Regions from separate parts of the Microbulbifer weihaiensis genome, predicted to be linked through region 1. Evidence: predicted binding sites of a transcription regulator. Region 1 holds the regulator's gene; each other region holds the start of a gene.

Region 1 (7,222 bases):
CTTGGGAAAACGCCGACTCCGCAGCAGCAAAACAAGGCCGCGGACCTGGTGATTCGGGATGCCCGGACCCGGCACTATAGCGCAGAGGGCACCCTCGCCTATCAGGTTGACGCCAAGCGTATCACGTTCTTCCAGTTTGAACGCCGGGATCGTGCAGACCTGACCGAGCCGCGAATGATTTTCTACCAGGGCAAAGACTCCAAGTGGCGCACCGAGTCCCGCTCGGGCGTCGCCTTCAACAACGGTCAGCGAGTGGTATTAACCGGCGATGTCACCGTAACCGAGCTACCACAACCGGGCATTGCGCTGCGCACCGAAAAAATCGTGCTCAAACCCCGTGAAGAATTCGCCGAAACCGACAAAGTTGTTACCATTACCGACGGCGCCAACCGAACCACCGGCAAGGGCATGCGCGCCGATCTCAAACAGGACAAAGTAGAGATACTGTCTGATGTGGAAAGCAGTTATGAACCCCGCTGATTTGATAAGAACCGCCTTTACAGCTCTGATCGCCGGTCTGCTGCTCAGCACTCAGGCACTGGCACTGCCAAACGACCGCGAGCAGCCCATCAAGGTTTCTGCAGACAAGCTGGAAGCCAATCGCAGTAAAAACATCACCGTCTACAGCGGCAATGTGGTCATCTCCCAGGGTTCCCTGCAAATTCGCGCAAACCGGGTAGAGGTCTTTGGCAACGCCCAGGGTGAGATTGAAAAAGTGGTGGCAACCGGAAGCCCGGCACACTTCCAGCAGCAGGTGGAAGCCAATACCAACCCGGTAAAGGCGCGCGCCAAGCGCATTGAGTTCCTGGTCGGCAATGATGCCCTGCAACTGACCGGAGCCGCGGATATTGACCGCGACGGCAATACATTGTCTGCCGAGCGCATTGACTACGACCTGAAAAGCGAGCAAATGAAGGCCCAGGGCCGCTCCGACAAAGAGCGTGTGGAAATGATCTGGAAGCCGGAAAGCAAGCCCGCGGACAACGCGGACAATGGGCAATAGCCCCGCCACCAGCAGCGCAAGAATAATCCAGGCTTTCCCCAGCCGACTGAATTTCGGAAGTGACTATGCCGACGCTCAAAGCGTTACACCTCGCCAAGCAATACAAGAAGCGCAAAGTCGTCCAGGACGTATCTGTCAGTGTCAGCAGCGGCCAGGTCGTCGGCCTGCTGGGACCGAATGGCGCAGGCAAAACCACCTGCTTTTACATGATTGCCGGCCTGGTGCAGGCCGATGCGGGCCAGGTGCTCATCGATGACGAAGATATCACCGGCCTGTCGATGCACGGCCGTGCGCGCAAGGGGATCGGCTACCTGCCGCAGGAAGCGTCGGTTTTCCGGCGCCTGACGGTAAAGGACAACATCCTCGCCATCCTCGAAACCCGCAAAGACCTGAATCGGGCACAGCGCCATGAGCAACTGGAAGCCCTGCTGAACGAGTTCAACATCCAGCACATCCGGGACAGTCTCGGCATGGCCCTCTCCGGCGGAGAGCGGCGCCGGGTGGAGATAGCGCGGGCCCTGGCGACGAACCCGGCGTTTGTCCTGCTCGACGAGCCTTTTGCCGGCGTCGACCCGATATCCGTCAACGATATCAAGCAGATCATTCGCCACCTGCGAGACCGGGGTATCGGCGTTCTTATCACCGATCACAACGTTCGCGAAACCCTCGATATCTGTGAAATCTCCTACATCGTCAGCGAGGGGCACATCATCGCCTCCGGGGCACCGGATGAGATCCTTGCCAACAACCAAGTGCGCGACGTCTATTTGGGACACGAGTTCACAATTTAGGGCTATTGAGGGCTGCCCATCCCCCCAAGAAGCAGCTTTCACAGACCAGCATCACAAAACTTGTGAAAATCACTGAATACGCCGCTTTTTTCGGCACACTTATTGCTTGTGTTCGCCGTTTTGCCGGGGTAGTCTGCGGAACTTGAGTTTTACGCCACCGCTCCCAGAGCGAGGCTTTCGGCGAATTGATCGCGCCAGAACTTTCTGCGAACACCTATCCGATGAAGCAGTCACTCCAGTTAAAGCTCGGCACGCAGCTAACCATGACGCCTCAGCTGCAACAGGCCATACGCCTGCTGCAACTGTCGACGCTGGACCTGCAACAGGAAATACAGTCGGCACTGGACAGCAATCCGTTACTGGAAACTGACTTTGATGATCACAGTGGTGAAACCCACCAGGATCAGAACACTCCATCCAATCGTGAACAGCCTGACACCAACAGCGAGAGCACGTCCAGCGAACAGGCCGAGGACGATTGGAGCAACAGTATTCCCGAGGATCTCCCGGTCGACACCCGCTGGGACGACATTTACACCAATTCCAGCTATTCCGGTGGCGAATCCGAAGACTTTGCATTCGAACAGCGCAACGCCGCCTCCGAAAGCCTGCAAGATCACCTGCAGTGGCAGCTGAACCTGACTCCGCTGTCTGATGAAGACAAGCGCATCGGCGAAACACTGATCGACGCCATCGCGCCCAACGGGTTCCTCGACAGCAGCCTTGAAGATCTCGCTGAAGGACTCTCCGTGGATGAAGATGAGGTGCTCGCGGTTCTCAAGACCATCCAGCAATTTGAGCCGGTTGGTTGCGGCGCCCGCGACCTGCGGGAAAGCCTGCTGCTGCAACTGCGGCAACTACCGGAACAGACTCCCTGGCTTGCTCAGGCCCTGACCGTGGTCGGCCAGTACCTGGATTTGCTGGGCAAGCGCGACTTTCGCCAGCTGAGCCGTCGCACCCGCCTGAGTGAAGCGCAGCTGGGTGAGGTTATGCGCCTGATCCAGACGCTTACCCCCTATCCCGGAGAGGCATTTGGTGGAGACGAGCCCCAATATGTCATTCCCGACGTAATTGTCAGTCGCAGGGAACAGCGCTGGGTAGTGGAGCTCAATCCCGAAACCACACCAAAGCTGCGGATCAACGACAGCTACGCCGCGCTGATCAAGCGGGCGGACAATTCCAGCCAAAACAACTACCTGCGGGATAACCTGCAGGAAGCCCGCTGGTTCCTGAAAAGCCTGCAGAGCCGCCACGAGACGCTGCTCAAGGTGGCCAGCTGTATCGTGGAAAAACAGCAGGGCTTCTTCGAGCAGGGCCCGGAAGCCATGAAACCCATGGTGCTGGCTCATATTGCCGAAACCATCGGTATGCACGAATCGACCATCTCCCGGGTGACCACGCAAAAATACATGCTTACCCCTCGTGGCGTGTTCGAGCTGAAGTACTTTTTCTCCAGCCATGTGAGCACGGACTCCGGCGAAGACGCCTCTTCCACCGCGATTCGGGCACTGATCCGCAAGCTGATCGATGCAGAAGTGCCCCGCAAGCCCCTGTCCGACAACAAAATCACCCAGGAGCTCGACAAGCAGGGAATTCAGGTCGCCCGCCGCACGGTTGCCAAATACCGGGAATCCATGGGAATTCCCTCCTCCAGTGAAAGAAAGAGACTGGTTTAAAGGCTATAGTCACTATTCAAGCGATTCCAAGCCAGTTTTGAACACTTTCTGGACAACCAACGCCCATACTTTGAGTGTATCCTTCCATTCTGACGCACTTCCTAGTAGGGTTGCCGCCCTGAAAAGGGGGCGGCCCATTGTGTTGAAACCGATGAGGAGAAATCCATGCCGATCAACATCAGTGGCCATCATGTAGACGTTACTCCGGCCATTCGCGACTACTGTCTGAATAAACTGGAAAAACTCTCCCGCCACCATGATCTGATTACCAATACGCAGGTGATACTGTCCGTCGACAAACTCATCCAGAAGGCCGAAGCGCGTGTACACGTGAACGGACGGGATGTATTTGCCGATTCGGAGTCCGAAGACATGTATGCTGCGATAGACTCATTGACCGACAAACTGGACCGACAGCTCCTCAAACATAAAGAGAAGTTACGCAGTCACCGCTAGAACTCCAGCACGCTATGACATTGGAAGCCTTACTTTCTCCCCGCCTGAGTCTTTGCCACCTGGCGGGGAGCAGCAAGAAAAAACTGTTACTGAACATTGCCCAGGCAATCGCGGAACAATACCCCGAGCTCGACTCCGATACCGTATTCAACCAGCTGGTTGCCCGCGAGCGCCTGGGCTCCACCGGCATTGGCGAAGGCGTTGCCATTCCCCATTGCCGCCTGCCGGGCTGCGAACGCCCGATCGGCGTTCTCTGCACGACATCACCCGCGGTGGACTTCGACGCCATCGATCGCCAGCCAGTCGACCTGCTGTTTGCCCTCCTGGTGCCTGAGGACTCGGATCAGGAACATCTCGATACGCTGGCAGAAATCGCTACCCTGTTCAGTGACAGCCGGGTGCGGGACAAGTTGCGCGCAGCCACGTCCAGTGATGATCTATACGCACTGGCCATTAACAGCGCTGCCGCGGCATAATGACGACTACTCAGCCGGCTGAGCCCTGAAAGCTCCCGGCGGTCCACTCAAGCAGCAAGGAGCGCTTGTTTCATGCGTCTGGTTATCATCAGTGGTCGCTCCGGGTCAGGCAAAAGCTCGGCACTGCAACTACTGGAAGATGTCGGTTTCAACTGTATCGACAACCTCCCTGCCAGCCTGCTACCAGAACTGATTCGCAGGGTCGGTGAACACCCTCCTGCGGAGAATACCCAGCTCGCCCTCGGTATTGATGCCCGCAACCTCTGGCACGATGTGCGCCAGGCACCCAAAGTCATCAATGAACTGCGGGATAGCGGCGTGGATTGCGACGTTATCTATCTGGATGCCCGCTCCCCCGTTCTGGTGCAACGGTTCAGTGAAACCCGCCGCAAACATCCACTGAGCGACAGCCGTACCCATTTGCTGGAGGCCCTCAATCGCGAAAAGGAGCTGCTGGCGCCGCTTGCGGCAATGGCAGACCTGGTGATCGACACCAGCAGCCTGAGCCTCCACCAGCTGCGCGACCAGGTCAAATCACGGGTGGTCGGCAAGGATTCCCCTGGCATGGCAATCCTGTTCCAGTCTTTCGGTTTCAAACACGGGGTACCCGTGGACGCCGATCTGGTGTTTGACCTGCGCTGCCTTCCGAACCCCTATTGGATCGCCGAGTTGCGCAACAAGACCGGGCTGGATCCGGAAGTAGCAGAGTTCCTTCGCTCACACACAGAAACAGAAGAAATGCAGCGGGATATCACCCGCTTTCTGGAGCGCTGGCTGCCGTCTTATCAACAGAGCAACCGCAGTTATACCTGTGTAGCCATAGGCTGCACCGGCGGGCGCCACCGCTCTGTGTATATGGTGGAGCAGCTGGCGAAGACTTTTTCCGGCCTGTTCGAAAATATCCAGGTGCGCCACCGGGAACAACAGAAGTAATAAAGATTCAGCACATGCAGAAGAGCCGCATCACCATCATCAACAAACTTGGCCTGCACGCGCGTGCGGCGAGTAAATTCGCGCAAACCTGTGCGCGTTACTCCTCAGAAGTCAAAGTGGTGTGCCAGGGGAAAAGCGTGGATGGCAAGAGTGTCATGGCGCTGATGCTGCTCGCCGCCGGCAAAGGTGTCGAGCTCGAGCTGGAGATCTGTGGCCGCGATGAGGATGCCGCACACGAAGCCATCTGCAGCCTGATCAACGATCGCTTCGGCGAGGGAGAATAGACCTCCGCCCCTCCTGGCGAGTCCCCGCCGCAAATGCTTCCCTGGTTTTTGCCGGGAATATCCGCGCGATAAGTCACCCGCTATAATGCGCCCACGCCGCACCGAGCCACGCTGCAGGAAACCTCGTGCCGAATAACCCGCAATCCGATATCAAGTTTCGCGCCCAGAATCAGCTGGGGGAACTCTATACGGCCCTGGATAGCGGTACCGGGCGCGAAGTGCAGCGCATGCTGCAGACCCTCAGCCCGCAAAGTATCGCCCAGCTGCTGGAAAGCTCGCCGCCGCGTATCCGTCAGGTCTTGTGGAAACTGATCGACCACGAGGTCGAAGGCGAAGTATTACAGGAGCTGACGGACGACGTTCAGGGCCAGATCCTGTCCACGATGGGTACCGCGGAAATGGTAGCGATCATGGAAGGCCTGAACGCCGACGATGTCGCGGATATCCTGCAGCAGTTACCCGACCGCGTGATGGCGGAGGTTCTCTCCGCCATGAGCGAGAGCGATCGCCAGCGGGTCGAGAGTGTCCTCGCCTACGATGAGGAGACCGCCGGGGGCCTGATGGACACGGATACCGTATCCGTGCGTCCCAACCTCACCCTGGATGCGGTACTGCGCTACCTGCGCCGACACGAGCATCTGCCGGAATCCACCGACAACCTGTTTGTGGTCAATCGCCAGGATCAATTTATCGGCCTGCTGCCACTGTCCAAGCTGTTGACGAGCGATCCTTCGGTGACCGTTCGAGAGGTCATGCTGACCGATGTGGAGGCCATTCCCGCGAATCTGCCGGATACGGAAGTCGCCCAACTGTTTGCCAAATACGACTGGATTACGGCACCAGTCGTGGATGACCACAACAGGCTGCTGGGCCGGATTACCATTGATGATGTAGTCGATGTTATCCGGGAGGATGCGGACCACTCCCTGATGAGTCTCGCGGGACTCGACGAGGAGGAAGATACCTTTGCCCCGGTGAAGCGCACCGCACCGCGGCGGGCGGTGTGGCTGGGGATTAACCTGCTGACCGCCCTGCTGGCCTCCTGGGTGATCCACCTGTTTCAGGACACCATCGACAAGGTCGTTGCCCTGGCCGTGCTGATGCCGATTGTTGCCAGCATGGGCGGCGTGGCAGGCAGCCAGACCCTGACTGTGGTGATCCGGGGCATGGCCTTGGGGCAGATCGGCCGCAGCAACCTCAGCTGGCTGCTCTCCAGGGAACTGGGATCAGGCGCACTCAATGCGGTTCTCTGGTCAACGGTAATGGGTGGGATTACCGCGCTCTGGTTTGGTGACTACCGGATTGCGTTGATTATCATAGCGGCTATGGTGATCAACCTGATTACCGCAGCCCTCGCCGGTGCCGTGCTGCCGGTACTTTTGCGAGCGATGCGTATTGACCCTGCCCTGGCCGGCGGGGTGGCCTTGACCACAGTGACAGACGTGGTCGGCTTTTTATCTTTTCTGGGCCTGGCGACCTGGTACTTTGCCTGACGCCGGGCTTAACTCCGTTTCACTTGAGAGACTTCATGCAACATTCTGACGATTTTGATTCCTTCGACGATGACCTGCCCAAGAGCAAAACCCAGGTCAAAAAAGAAATG
Region 2 (7,222 bases), on a different contig from region 1:
ATACCGCTGCAATGTGGACGATCTATCACAACCCCCGCTGCTCAAAATCCCGTCAAACCCTGCAACTGCTGCAGGACAACCAGGTAGAGCCGGAAGTGGTGCTCTATCTCGAAACACCGCCAGACCCAGCCACGCTGAAAACACTGCTGGCCAAGCTCGGCATCAGCGCCCGCGACCTGCTGCGCAAGGGCGAAGACGACTACAAGTCGCTCAACCTGAAAAATCCCGCGCTGACCGACGAACAACTGATTGATGCCATGGTGGCGCACCCCAAGCTGATCGAGCGCCCCATCGTCGTGAAAGGCGATCAGGCGGTTCTCGGCCGCCCCCCGGAAAATGTTCTGGAGCTGATCTAAATGGCGGCGCCTGCAGAAGCTTATATCCTTATCCTTTATTACAGCCGCAGTGGCGCCACCGCGCGCATGGCCGCAGAGCTCGCGCGCGGCGTGGAAGCCAGTGGCATGAGCGCCAGACTGCGCACAGTGCCATCGGTATCACCCGACACCGATGCCAGCCTGCCGCCAGTGCCCGACGCCGGCGCCCCATACTGCACCAGCGATGACCTGCGCCACTGCGCCGGACTGCTGCTCGGCAGCCCGACACGTTTTGGCAATATGGCCGCGCCCCTGCGCTATTTCCTCGACCAGACCAGTGACATGTGGCTCGACGGCAGCCTAACCGGCAAACCCGCCGCCGTATTCACATCCACCGGCAGCCTCCATGGCGGCCAGGAAAGCACCCTGATCTCAATGATGCTGCCACTGCTGCACCACGGCATGCTGATTGCCGGTATCCCCTACTCGGAAGCCGCGCTGATGCACACCAAGACCGGCGGCACCCCCTATGGCGCCTCCCACTGGGCCGCCGGCAATGACGGCGCGCTGAGCGAAGATGAAATTACCCTGTGCCGGGCACTCGGCCAGCGTATTGGCAAATTGGCGCGCCAGCTGGAGGCTTCCAGTGACTGAACAACACGATTCGTTGAACGCCCTTAAGCGCAAGCTGGTACTGGCAAAACGCCTGAACTGGTTCTGTTATATCGCATTGCTGGTGCTGTTTGCCGTTTGGAACCTGTTCCTGCCCGGTGGCTCTGTCCAGTGGTGGCTGCTGCAGAGCTTTCCATTACTGCTGGTGTTGCCTGGCCTGTTAAAAGGCAATCAGCGCAGCTATCTCTGGCTGTGTTTTATCCTGTTGTTATATATCACCGCAGGAATTGTCGACGTAATGATGCCTACACGCGGCTGGCAGCATGGCGCCCTGGCAGCACTCAGCCTTACCCTGTTTGTTTCCGCCATGATGACCAGCCGCTGGCAGGTCAAAATCCAATCGTCCGGTAACTGAAGCGGTCTCCCTAAAACGGATCGAAAACAAGGAGTTTCAGGTTTGACAGAGTCGACCCACAAGCGCGGGCCGTTGCGCCGCATCTTCGGCAGCATCGGCGCCGCCATCACCTGGTTGCGCCGGGTGGTAACCAACTTGCTGTTCCTTTTTTTACTGGTCATTGTCTGCGCAGCCATTTTTGGCGGTGAGGAGCGGATTACCGTTCCCCAGGGCGCGGCACTGAAAGTCTCACCCGGCGGCTATCTCGTCGATGAACTGAGCCAGCCTACCGGTATCCCCATGTTTCTCGGCGGCCAGTCCGCGCCGCAGGAAACCCGGGTAAAAGACCTGGTAGACGCGATTGACGCAGCGGCAAAAGACAACCGGATTTCCTCACTGGTGCTCGAGCTGGACACGCTGGTGGGCGCCAACCTGAGCAAGCTTGAAGAAGTTGGCGAAGCCGTCCAGCGCTTCAAGGCCAGCGACAAGCCGGTTTACGCCATTGGTGACAATTTCACCCAGGGACAGTATTTCCTCGCCAGCCACGCGGACAAAATCTACCTCAACCCGATGGGCTCGCTGCTGCTCACTGGCTTTGGCAGCTACCGCAACTACTACAAGAGCGCACTGGAAAAGCTGAAGATCAATTTCCATGTGTTTCGCGTTGGGGATTACAAGGACTTTATCGAGCCATACACCCGCGACGATATGTCCCCCGCCTCCCGCGAAAATAACCAGCGCTGGCTGCACGGCCTGTGGACTGAATATACCGAGCAGGTTACGGGCCTGCGCAACCTGCCGCCCAACAGCATCGACGCCTTTATTGCCGACCTGCCGCAGAACCTGCGCGCCGAGGGAGGCAACTGGGCCGAGACCGCACTGACTCACCGCTTCGTCGATGTGCTCGCCAGCCATCGCGCTGCCGTCGCCGAACTGCAGGAGGCCATCGGGGTCAGCGACGCTGACAAGAGCATGTACAAGTTTATTGATGCCAGCGACTACCTGCGCCATCAGAAACTCGCCGACCTGTCCAATCCCCGCGTCCATGCCGACAAGATCGGACTGATCTCCGCCGCTGGCGCGATCATTGATGGCGAGGCGCCCGCAGGACAGATTGGCAGCAAAACCCTGAGTGACCTGATTGCCGACGCGCGCGACAAAAAAGTCAAAGCGCTGGTGCTGCGCGTCGACAGCCCGGGCGGATCCGCGTTTGCGTCCGAGACCATCCGCCAGGAACTGCTGGCTACCCGTGAAGCCGGTATTCCGGTAATCATTTCCATGGGTAGTGTTGCCGCATCCGGTGGCTACTGGATCGCCACCGCCGGCGATCGTATCTGGGCATCGCCTTCCACCATTACCGGTTCCATTGGGGTTTTCGGTGCCTTCCCGACGTTTGAGGATTCACTTGAGCACCTGGGTATCTACAACGATGGTATCGGCACCACCGAACTTGCCGGCGCCATGCGCCTCGACCGCCCGCTGCCGGAGGCCGCCGCCGACCTCATTCAGCAGGGTGTCGAAAATACCTATGCGCGCTTCCTGCGACTGGTAGCCGAAGCCCGCAACAGCACCCCGGAAGAAGTCCACAAAATTGCCCAGGGGCAGGTGTGGACCGGAAGAGCAGCGCTTGAACTGGGCTTGGTGGACGAACTTGGCAACCTGAACGATGCCATTGCCGACGCCGCCCAGATTGCCAAGCTCGAGTCCTACGAGGTTGTGGAAATCGAACGCCAGCTGACGCCGGGCGAAAAATTCATGCGCGCCCTGGCAGAGAATGTGGACGCCCGCATCGCCGCCAGTGTGGAGCAAAACCTGCCGCTGGGCGCCTGGTTCAACAGCGTGCAGCCGGCCCTGAACCCGCTGCGCGAGCTCAAGACTTTCCGCGATCCCCGCGCACTCTATGTGCGCTGCATGAACTGCGCGGCGCCCTAACCGGGCACCCCTCCCAGATCGCTTTGCGGTAGCCCGCTGCCGCAAAGCGCTCCCCTCCCCGATGTGATCCCGGCACACCGCAGGCCATTCCTGCGCCGCATCCTGGTCAAATTTCACACACAAATATTCCTGGCAAGATGCCAATAATGTTGACGCATTCACTCCCGGTTCAGATGACTCTTGTTATATTTCCCGCCATTGACAGAAACCGAATGCGACCTGGTGATTCGACATGAAATACTTTTCGACCATTCTCGCCGCGCTGCTGTGTGGCAGCCTATCAACGGCCCTGTACGCTGATCCCCCCGAAGGGCGCGGCTGGAAAAAGCACGACAAGCATTCCCGTCACGAGCGCAAGGAAGAGTACTGGGATGGTCACTGCAAAGTAGAGCGTACCTGGAAGCGCAACGGTGACTACAAAGAAGAGCGCAAATGCAAAAACCGCCGCTACGCGGACAATCACCATCACCACCACGACCGCGGTGTTCGCGTAGTGGTTCTGCCGCCCTGGTTCAACCAGCAGGCCCCGGAGCCGGAGTACCGCCCGGAGTGGCGCCCTGCCGTGCAGACCTCCTCAGCCCGCTGCAACAGCCGCCAGGTCGGCAGTGTGCTGGGCGGATTGATTGGCGGCGTGATCGGGCACCAGATTGGTGACGGCCGGGGCAATACCGCGGCCACGATCGGCGGAGCCATTGCCGGCGTGCTGATCGGCGGAGAAGTGGGCAACCGTATGGATCAGCGCAACCAGGCCTGCGTTGCCCAGGCGCTGGAGTTTGCCCCCGAAGGTGAGCGCATTACCTGGCAGAACGACCAGGGCGGCCAAAATTACGCGGTCACCCCCGGCGCCGTGGAGATGCGCGGCGACCGCTACTGCCGTGACTTTACCGCAGAGATGTTCGGAACTGGCGACAGCCGCAGCACCCAGGGTACCGCCTGTCGACAGCAGGACGGCTCCTGGGTCCGCGCTTACTGATCCCCACCCCCGCACAAAACCGCCGGCCTCCGGCGGTTTTGTCTGTCCAGCCCGGACTCCTTCGACCTCCCAGCATTCCCCTCCAACTCCCAGGCACCGGCGCCCGCACCAATCCCGCCTGCACCACAGTTGCGCACGCCATTTCCAGCAAACACCCGCAATCACCAACTTTGTGCACTCTCTGAGGGCAAAGCAGTTTTCGCCTGGCCAAATAGGCAAAAGTCCGCCAAATACCGCCCGGAAAGCACCGCCGTGGCTCACATTCCGTGGACTGGCACTATTTTTGGATTACCAAACAAACCAGGCGCGATTCATCGTCGCCTCAAAATAAAACCAGACACTGGAAACGATGCCGCACAAAACCAACCAGCAAGTACCACAACGGGAGCCATGGCTGATCGTCACCGACCTGGATGGCACCCTTCTCGATCACTTCACTTATTCCCATACGGCGGCGGAACCCGCACTGAAACTTCTGGAAGAAAAGGGCATCCCCCTCATTCTGAACAGCAGTAAAACCCGCGATGAAATGCAGGAACTCCGGCGATCCCTGAACAATCACCACCCGTTTATCGTTGAGAACGGATCCGCCATTTTTATTCCCGTCGGCTATTTCCCGCAGAAACCCCAGCACGCCCGCGAAGAAAGCGGGTACTGGATACTGGAGCCCGGCACGCCGCGCGCCAGCCTGCTCGATTTTCTCGAGCGGGATCAGCAACAACACCCACGCACCTACCTGAATTTCCATGCCGCCTCTACCGAGGAGATCGTCGCCGCTACCGGGCTGTCCGGCGCCGAAGCCGAGCAGGCGCAGGCGCGGGATTATTCCGAGCCTTTATTGTGGCAGGGGAACGAACAGCAGAAAGCGGCGTTTGTCGCTCGCGCTAATGCCGCCGGATTTACCACCCTGCAGGGCGGCCGCTTCCTGCACCTGTTGGGACAAACAGACAAAGGGGTCGCCACCCGCCTGCTGAAAAAAACCTACCAGCACTTCAGCGACCAGACGTACCGGCTGATCGCCAGCGGTGACGGCCCCAACGACCTGGACATGCTGAAAGTAGCGGATATTGCCATCCTCGTCCGCTCTCCGGCCCACCCGCCACCGCCACTTGCCCACCCCCAACTTATTGTCACCCGGGCACTCGGTCCATTTGGCTGGGGCCAGGCCATTCAGGGCGTTTTATCGCCAGAGACCCAACAAATTCACACCGGAGGGAGTAACCCGTGACAGATTTTTTCCAGAACGGCGCCATCACCACCCTGCACAACCTTTGCAATCGCTCGCTCGAGGATATGGAGTCCGAGCTGATGCGCTTTTCGCGCCAGCGCCCCATGACCCTGCTGCTGCCATCGCTCTATTCCGAGCTGGAAGGGGAAGCCCTGCCGCGTATTCTGAGTATTCTGGCCGAAGTGCCCTATCTCTCGGAGATCGTCATCGGCCTCGACCGCGCCGATGAATCGCAGTACCGGGATGCACTGCGCCAGTTCAGCGTGCTTCCGCAGCACGTGCGGGTGCTGTGGAATGACGGGCCGCGCTTGCGGGCGCTGGATGAACAACTGCAAAGGGACGGACTCGCCCCGAAAGAAGCTGGCAAAGGGCGCAACGTCTGGTATTGCCTCGGCTACATTCTCGCATCCGGGCGAGGTGAAGCCATCGCGCTGCACGATTGCGATATCGTCACCTACGACCGCATGTTACTGGCGCGCCTGTTCTACCCCGTGGCCAATCCCAGTTTCAGCTATGAATTCTGCAAGGGCTATTACTCGCGCGTTGCGGGAGGCAAGATCAACGGCCGCGTGTGCCGCCTGCTGGTAACCCCGCTCATACGCACGCTGAAGAAAATTTACGGGCACACAGAATATCTCGAGTACATGGACAGTTTCCGCTACTCCCTGGCCGGTGAATTCTCCTTCCGCCGCGATGTGATCAACGACCTGCGCATCCCCAGCGACTGGGGCCTGGAGATTGGTGTACTGTCGGAAATGCACCGCAATTATTCCACCAACCGCCTGTGCCAGGTGGATATCGCGCACGCTTACGATCACAAGCACCAGGATGTGTCTTTCGATGACGAACACGGTGGCCTATCGAAGATGTCCATCGATATTGCCAAGTCGCTGTTTCGCAAACTTGCCACCCAGGGCACCGTGTTTTCGTCCGAAACCTTCCGCAGTATCAAGGCCACCTATTTCCGCGTGGCGCTGGATTTCGTCGAGACTTACCGCAACGACGCGATCATAAATGGCCTGAATTTTGATATACACAAAGAGGAGCAAACCGTAGAGCTGTTCGCCAGTAACCTGGTAAAAGCCGGGCAGGCGTTTCTCGAAAACCCCATGGAAACGCCGTTTATTCCCAGCTGGAACCGGATCACCAGCGCTGAGCCCGGCTTTCTGCAACAACTGAAACACGCCGTGGAAGCGGATTACGACGAGTTCAACCGATAACCCGCATACGACAACATCCAAGTATTTGGGGAGCCATTGTGACAAACCCTTCGGCCGAGTTACCCATCAGAGAAGTACTGCACCAGAAAGTGGTCGACCACCTGAACGTCATCTATCCGGATCTCGACCCCCAGGCGATCGCACATGAACTGGTGCACACCCTGCGCCTCGACGAAGACTGCCAGAGCCCTCTCGCACACAAAAATCTCTGGGATCAGACCGATGTAGCCGTGATCACCTACGGCAACACCATCCTGAGCCAGGATCAGCCGCCGCTGAAAACACTGCACCATTTCCTAAAAACCCATTTCCCCATGCTGATCAACAGCGTGCACATCCTGCCGTTTTTCCCCTATACCAGTGACGACGGCTTCGCCGTGTCGGCATACAAGCAGGTCGATCCGGTACTGGGTGACTGGAATGACATCCTGCGGATCAGTACGGATTTCCACCTGATGGCCGACCTGGTGATCAACCACTGCTCTGCCCAGCACGAATGGTTTGTGAACTACCAGCAAGGCAAGGATCCAGGCAGTGACTTTTTCCTCG
Region 3 (7,222 bases), on a different contig from region 1:
GCATTGCCGGCGCTTCACCAATGATTTCTTTCGAGCTGGTGCCGTTATCAATCGTTACCGGCTCTTCGATTTGCTGCTCATTGGCATGTGCCAGCGCGCGTCGCGTTACCGCCACGGCTTCATCGACATCGAAAGGTTTCGGCAGGTATTCGAAGGCACCGCCCTGATAGGCGGCCACCGCACTATCGAGATCCGAGTGCGCGGTCATGATAATGATGGGCAGCGCGGGGCGCTCCGCCTGGAAGCGCTGCAATAACTTAAAGCCGTCGGATCCCGGCATGCGGATATCGCTGATGACTACATCCGGCTGTTCGCTGTAGAAGTCATCGAGGGCTCGGTCACCGTTTTCGTAGCAGGTGGTATCTATGCCCGCGCGGCTGAGTGCGCGTTCCAGTACCCAACGGATAGAGCGGTCGTCATCAATAATCCAAACGCGATTGTTCATAATAGTTTTCCGGTCTGCGTTCTTTTAATAAGTCTTTTATGGGCTGCTAGTCCGTCAACAGCGGCAAATAAATCTGGAACTCCGTCTGACCGGGCCGGCTTTCACATTTGATCAGCCCCCGGTGCTGATTGATGATGTGCTGGGAGATCGACAGCCCCAGCCCCGATCCCTCTGCGCGCCCGGAGATCATCGGGTAGAAGATCCGCTCGCGAATGTCTTCCGGTATCCCCGGGCCGTTGTCGACAATATCGATACGGCATACCAGCGGGCACTGACGCCGGCCGATGGTGAACTGGCGCTGTACCCGGGTGCGCACTGAAATGCTTCCCTCTGCGAGGCCGATACTCTCATCGATGGCCTGCATGGCATTGCGAGCGATGTTCAGTACCGCCTGTATCAGCTGCTCGCTGTCCGCGGGAATATCCGGGATCGACGGGTCGTAATCGCGCTGGATCTGCAGAGCGCCATCGCACTCGGCTTCGATCAGCTGCGCCACGCGCTCGGTAATCGCGTGTACATTTACCGGCCGCAATGCGAGAGGCTTGCGCGGTCCCAGCATGCGATCCACGAGGTTACGCAGGCGATCCGCTTCCTCAATGATGATCTGGGTATATTCCGCCAGGCCCTCGTCGGGATAGACACCCATCTCGAGATCTTTCAATTCCCTTTGCAGCAACTGTGCCGCTCCGCGTATTCCGCCGAGCGGATTCTTGACTTCGTGGGCCATCCCCCGCACCAGATTGCGGGTGGTTTCCTGGGCGGAGAGCAGGGCGTCTTCGCGGGCAATCCGCAGCAGGCGATCCATGGACTGCACCTCGAGCAACAGCAGGCCCAGCTCGGAGAGTGGGGTCACCGAATAGTCCACCGTGCACTCTTCGAGGTTGTGCAGGATCCACAGCGCCCGCCGCATGGTGTATTTCTGCCCGGTGGCCAGTGCACTGCGCAACGCCTGGTCGGCAGACAGGGACTCGCGCACCACGTCTGCCAGTGGCTGGCCCACGGCGCGTGCACTGGAGGCGGCCACCAGATCCTCGGCTGCGGAGTTCAGGTAGCAAATCGAAAGGTTTTCATCGAGTACCAGCACGGCCGAAGTGAGGTTATCCAGCAGTAGCCGTAACTGACGATCATTGAGCATGCGGTATTCCGGTTCTCTGTACGGTTCTGTTGCCTAATGGCAGTGCAAGAAGCAAACCAAAATGGCGCAGAAAGCGAAGGGCGGTGGCACTTGCGGGGCATGCCCAGCGAAGCGGTCAAACTAGCGCACCATTATGGTGCATAGGGCATTATTTAACCAGCTGCAATTTGCAACTGCCGACAGTCGATGTACAGAGCGGGAAGTCGCGGGGGATATTTGGTGCGCAACCGACAGCGTGGGCACGCACCAAACTGGGGATCAAACTGGAAGCGGATTAACGGCGTGGCTGGGGTCGCCCTGGCGGAACCACGCCCGGAGCCTGAGGCATCTGGGGCGCCTTGGGTGCCTGCTTGGCCGGGAAGTCCGGCACTTGCCCGCCCGGTCTTTTCACATGCACCTGGATCGGCTGGGATTCCGCCAGCGGCTCACCATTGACCCCGAGCAATACTGCCTGGATGGTGTGGGTACCCCGCTCCAGCGCGGAGATGTCGAGACTGGTGCCGCTGGAGGTGCCGGACCAGCGCTGGCCGTCGATCACCGCAAAGAACTCGTAACCGCCCCTGGGCACAGGATCCATCGCCACCTGCAACAGGATATACCGCTGCCCTGGCGGGATGGTGGCATCATTGGCGGGGCTGACAATGGCGAAATTAACCGGCCCCAGGTCATCATATCCGGCATCTTCGTCGGACTTGGGCGACAGTTTCCTTGTGGGCAAAGGGCGCGGCAGCGTAATCGGCTGCACGTTGGTAGGCCCAATCCTGACCTTCTCCGCCTTTTGACCCGGCGGCGGCGTATCGCTGAAGGTGACTTTTCCGTCGGGGCCTACCACCTTGTACACCGTGCTTCCCGCTGAGGTCACCGGTTTGACATCCTGCCCCTTCGCCGTGTCCGCCGCAGCCATCACAGGCACGGCCACAACCACCGCCAGAACAGAGCCCAGAAGGCGCTTCACATTGTTCTTCATGGTGCTTCTTTTCCCTGACTATTCAGTTAAAGGCTAGTGTACCCACATAAAAAAAACCCGCACCTGATGGCGCGGGTTTTTGCGGGCCCCTGCGCAAGGCGAGGGCCATAACTGCTGAAAAGTGATCAGCAGGAGTAGTACATTTCGAACTCGACCGGGTGAGTGGTCATGTTCACACGCTGTACTTCTTCACGCTTCAGGGCGATGAAGGCGTCGATGGCGTCATCAGTGAATACACCACCTTCGGTCAGGAAGGCACGATCCTGATCCAGTGCGTCCAGAGCCTGTTCCAGGCTGGAAGCAACGGTCGGGTACTCGGCCAGCTCTTCCGGCTCCAGATCGTACAGATCTTTGTCCGCCGGGTCGCCAGGGTGAATTTTGTTCTTCACGCCGTCGAGGCCTGCCATCAGCAGGGCAGCGAAGGCCAGGTAAGGGTTGGCGATCGGATCCGGGAAGCGGGTCTCGATACGCTTGCCTTTCGGGCTCGGCACGAACGGAATGCGGATAGACGCAGAGCGGTTGCGCGCGGAGTAGGCCAGGATTACCGGGGCTTCGAAGCCAGGTACCAGACGCTTGTAGGAGTTGGTGCCCGGGTTACAGATGGCGTTCAGGGCACGCGCGTGCTTGATGATACCGCCGATGTAGTACAGGGCAGTTTCAGACAGGCCAGCGTAAGCGTCACCAGCGAACTGGTTAACACCGTCCTTGCTGAAGGACTGGTGCACGTGCATACCAGAACCGTTGTCGCCTACCAGCGGCTTCGGCATGAAGGTCGCAGTCTTGCCGTAAGCGTGCGCTACGTTGTGCACCGCGTACTTCAGGATCTGAACTTCGTCCGCTTTCTTGGTCAGGGTGTTGGCGCCAACGCCGATTTCACACTGGCCAGCAGTACCCACTTCGTGGTGGTGCACTTCAATCTCCAGACCCATGGATTCCATCGCGGAACACATGGCCGCACGAATGTCGTGCAGGGAGTCGACCGGCGGAACCGGGAAGTAGCCGCCTTTCACGCCCGGGCGGTGACCCATGTTGCCTTCGGCGTAGCTGGCGCCAGAAGACCAGGCCGCTTCCTGGGAGTTGATCTTGTAGAAGGCGCCACCCATTTCGGCACCCCAGGTGATGTCGTCGAATACGAAGAACTCGGGCTCCGGACCCATCAGTACAGTGTCACCCAGACCGGTGGACTTCAGGTACTCTTCGGCGCGCAGTGCGATGGAGCGCGGGTCGCGCTCGTAACCCTGACCGGTGATCGGGTCAACGATGTTACAGCGAATGATGACGGTCGCTTCGTCGGTGAACGGATCCAGGAATGCGGTCTCGTCGTCCGGCATCAGGATCATGTCGGATTCGTTGATGCCCTTCCAGCCAGCGATGGAAGAACCATCGAACATCTTGCCTTCTTCGAAGAACTCGCTGCCAACTTCCTTAGACGGAATGGAAACGTGTTGTTCCTTACCTTTGGTATCGGTGAAGCGCAGGTCTACCCATTTTGCTTCGCTCTCTTTAATGAGCCCGAGCGTTTTCGCTGACATTGCAGTCCTCCAAGAATTAAAAGTTATGTGTCGCGCCAATTCGCTGTACTTGTGGCAACTGAATAAGCAAGGAGTGTGCCAAATTGGGGCAAGGCCGCCAAAACAGCCGCTCGCCGACGCAGAGCCGATAAATCAATAGCCGAAGGGGCAGCTTAATCTCAAAATTGACGCGACCACAAGCAAACATGCACCAAAATGAAACCCATGCCCGCCGCAAAGCACCATATTGGTGCGACAAGCAAAATCCCCCCGGCGAGTTTATAATTCGCCACCTTTTACAGGGTCTGCGGCTCCCAGCCTATAACTGGGCCATGGCGCCCCGCAGCCCCGGCAACTTCACTCGCGGTATTCGGCACACTCCCTATGCACTTTGTCGTCAAGTTTTTCCCAGAGATCACTATCAAGAGCAACCCGGTGCGCAAGCGCATGTCGCGCCAGCTCGCAGACAACCTGCGCAAGCTGCTGCGCCAGCTGGATGACCGCATTCAGGTGCGCAAGGACTGGGAAAAGATTGACGTGATCGCACCAGACGCCGTATCCCACCTATCGGATCGCATCGAAGAAGTGCTGTCGCACACTCCCGGTATTGCCAACTTCGCCCGGGTGCAGCAGTTCCCGCTGGGTGACCTCGACGATATCTACCAGAAGACCCTGGCCGCCTGGGGCGACAAGCTCGCCGGCAAAACCTTCTGTGTGCGCGCCAAGCGCACCGGTAAACACGACTTCCAGTCGCTGGACGTGGAGCAATACGTCGGCGGCGGCCTGAACCAGAATACCGAAGCCGCGGGCGTAAAGCTGAAAAACCCCGATATCACGGTGAAGCTGGAAATCCGCCACGACAAGCTGAACATCATCGAGCAGCTGCACCAGGGTCTCGGCGGCTTCCCGCTCGGCACCCAGGATCCGGTCCTGTCACTGGTCTCCGGTGGCTTCGACTCCACCGTCGCCAGCTACCTGACAATCAAGCGCGGCATCCGTACCCACTACCTGTTTTTCAACCTCGGTGGCCGCCAGCACGAGCTCGGCGTAAAAGAGGTGGCCTTCTACCTGTGGGAAAAATACGCCGCGTCGCACCGGGTGCGTTTCGTCACGGTACCGTTTGACGAAGTGGTGGCGGAAATCCTCGAGAATGTCGACGACTCCTACATGGGGGTTACCCTCAAGCGCATGATGCTGCGCGCCGCCTCCGTGATCGCCAAGGAGCTTGAAGTGGACGCCGTGGTTACCGGTGAAGCCATTGCCCAGGTATCCAGCCAGACACTGAAGAACCTTGCCGTCATCGACAGTGTCACCGATACCCTGGTATTGCGCCCGCTGATCGCCTCCGACAAAACCGACATCATTCGCACCGCCCGGGAAATCGGTACTGAAGAATTTGCCGCAAACATGCCGGAGTACTGCGGTGTGATTTCAGTAAAACCCACCACCCGCGCGAAGATGGAAAAAGTGCTGCACGAGGAAACCCGCTTCGATTTCAGCGTGCTCGATCGCGCTGTCAGCAACCGCGTGATGCAGAATATCGACGAAGTCATGCAGGATCTGCGCGAAGATGCACCGCCGGTAGAGATTGTCACTGCACCGGGCAGCGCCACCGTGATCGACATCCGCCACCCCACAGAAGAAGAGGTAAACCCGCTGGAACTCGACGGTACCGAAGTGGAAACCATTCCCTTCTACCGCCTGAGCACTGCATTCCACAAGCTGGATAAGGACAAGCACTACCTGCTGTACTGCGACCGCGGGGTGATGAGCCAGCTGCACGCGTCACATCTGTTGGATGAAGGTTACCGCAACGTCGGTGTGTACCGGCCGGAGAAACCGAAGCACTGATTTTTTGCTGTCCCGGGGTCCGCACACGGCCCCGGGCTCTAGCCTTCATCCTCGCGGCTCATCCCACCCGGCGCTCCACACACCCGCGAGTCCAACCTGACACGCCTGCGTAATATGAAATCAGCACAACGCGCGCCGACGAGCCCTGCATCACTTCGGCAGGCTTGACTTGCTCCTGCCGGCCTCCACCCGCCTTCCCGCCTTAAATTGGAATACCGCAACACAAAGATTCGCTCTGGAATCGCGGACTGCCATTCCTATAGAATCCAAAATCGAGAAAAATAATTCCAAAGGGAACAGGATGACCAAGCTGTATCTGGGGATAGATCTGGGCACCACCAACTCGGCGGCGGCGATTTTCGATGGTGAACAGGTTGCGGTGGTACCCAACAAACGCGGGCAGGAAAACACACCCTCTATCGTGCGCATCACCGGCGACACTGTCATGGTCGGCGACCGCGCCCGCAAGTTCCTGGACAGCGACGCGGCAAATACCCACCGGGAATTCAAACGCCTCATGGGTACCGGAAATCGCACCGCCCCGGACAGCCACGGCAAGCAGTGGTCTCCAGAACAGCTTTCCGCCGAAGTACTGAAGGCACTGCTTGATGATACCGAGGCCGCTGCGGGCGTGCGCCCGAGCCAGGCCGTCATTACCGTACCCGCGCTATTTGAACTCCCCCAGAGCAAGGCAACCTCAGAGGCCGCACATCTCGCCGGCCTGCAAAATGTCGAGCTGCTGCCCGAGCCGGTAGCCTCCGCGTTTGCCGCCGGTTGGACTGAAGACGCCGTCGGCCAATCCTGGCTGGTGTTTGACCTCGGCGGCGGCACCTTCGATGCGTCGCTGGTGGAAGCGAGGGATGGCCTATTGCGAGTGATCGGCCACGACGGTGACAACTTTCTCGGCGGCCGCGACATTGATCGCCTGCTCGCGGAGTGGGCCGTGCGCCAACTCGAGGTTGCGCATCAAATCCACATCCCGCTGAACAGCCCCGCGCACAAAGCGCTGACCGCAAAGTTATACAGCGAGGTCGAACAGGCCAAAATCCGTCTCTCGACCCAGTCTTCGACCACGGTGGAAATTGACCTGGAGCTGGACGGCCGGGAGATCGTCGACGAACTGCCGCTGACCCGTGCGGAATTGGAACTGCTGTGCGAGCCGATCCTCAACCGCGCACTGGAAATCTGCCGGCGCCTGCTGGCAGAACACGGCATGGAACACGGCGGTCTGGATCGCACAGTACTTGTGGGTGGGCCGGCCAATATGCCGGTAATCCGCGACCGCATTACCGCAGAGCTGGCACCACTGGCGG

The links. Region 1 encodes sigma-54, which starts transcription at its own class of promoters, with help from an activator protein. Its sites were predicted from a motif close to TGGCACANNNNTTGCNNT; they were not measured.
Region 2: a site for sigma-54 is predicted at 4,498-4,515, ahead of ACNKU7_RS05875 (HAD-IIB family hydrolase). Genes of this name have one in related genera too.
Region 3: a site for sigma-54 is predicted at 4,143-4,160, ahead of glnA (glutamate--ammonia ligase). Genes of this name have one in related genera too.

The regions. Positions count from the first base shown of each region.
Region 1 covers NZ_JBLWFL010000005.1:293,866-301,087, forward strand. The annotation lists gene lptC (LPS export ABC transporter periplasmic protein LptC) at 1-480, shown strand, start outside; gene lptA (lipopolysaccharide transport periplasmic protein LptA) at 467-1,003, shown strand; gene lptB (LPS export ABC transporter ATP-binding protein) at 1,069-1,794, shown strand; gene ACNKU7_RS07590 (RNA polymerase factor sigma-54) at 2,016-3,470, shown strand; gene hpf (ribosome hibernation-promoting factor, HPF/YfiA family) at 3,636-3,926, shown strand; gene ptsN (PTS IIA-like nitrogen regulatory protein PtsN) at 3,941-4,402, shown strand; gene rapZ (RNase adapter RapZ) at 4,475-5,335, shown strand; gene ACNKU7_RS07610 (HPr family phosphocarrier protein) at 5,350-5,619, shown strand; gene mgtE (magnesium transporter) at 5,745-7,112, shown strand; gene yjgA (ribosome biogenesis factor YjgA) at 7,148-7,222, shown strand, end outside.
Region 2 covers NZ_JBLWFL010000004.1:274,817-282,038, forward strand. The annotation lists gene arsC (arsenate reductase (glutaredoxin)) at 12-356, shown strand; gene wrbA (NAD(P)H:quinone oxidoreductase) at 357-968, shown strand; gene ACNKU7_RS05860 (DUF2069 domain-containing protein) at 961-1,341, shown strand; gene sppA (signal peptide peptidase SppA) at 1,384-3,252, shown strand; gene ACNKU7_RS05870 (RT0821/Lpp0805 family surface protein) at 3,485-4,225, shown strand; gene ACNKU7_RS05875 (HAD-IIB family hydrolase) at 4,575-5,453, shown strand; gene ACNKU7_RS05880 (glycosyltransferase family protein) at 5,450-6,673, shown strand; gene ACNKU7_RS05885 (alpha-amylase family glycosyl hydrolase) at 6,712-7,222, shown strand, end outside.
Region 3 covers NZ_JBLWFL010000001.1:82,866-90,087, reverse strand. The annotation lists gene glnG (nitrogen regulation protein NR(I)) at 1-445, opposite strand, end outside; gene glnL (nitrogen regulation protein NR(II)) at 492-1,580, opposite strand; gene ACNKU7_RS00370 (DUF4124 domain-containing protein) at 1,855-2,547, opposite strand; gene glnA (glutamate--ammonia ligase) at 2,673-4,079, opposite strand; gene thiI (tRNA uracil 4-sulfurtransferase ThiI) at 4,443-5,909, shown strand; gene ACNKU7_RS00355 (Hsp70 family protein) at 6,211-7,222, shown strand, end outside.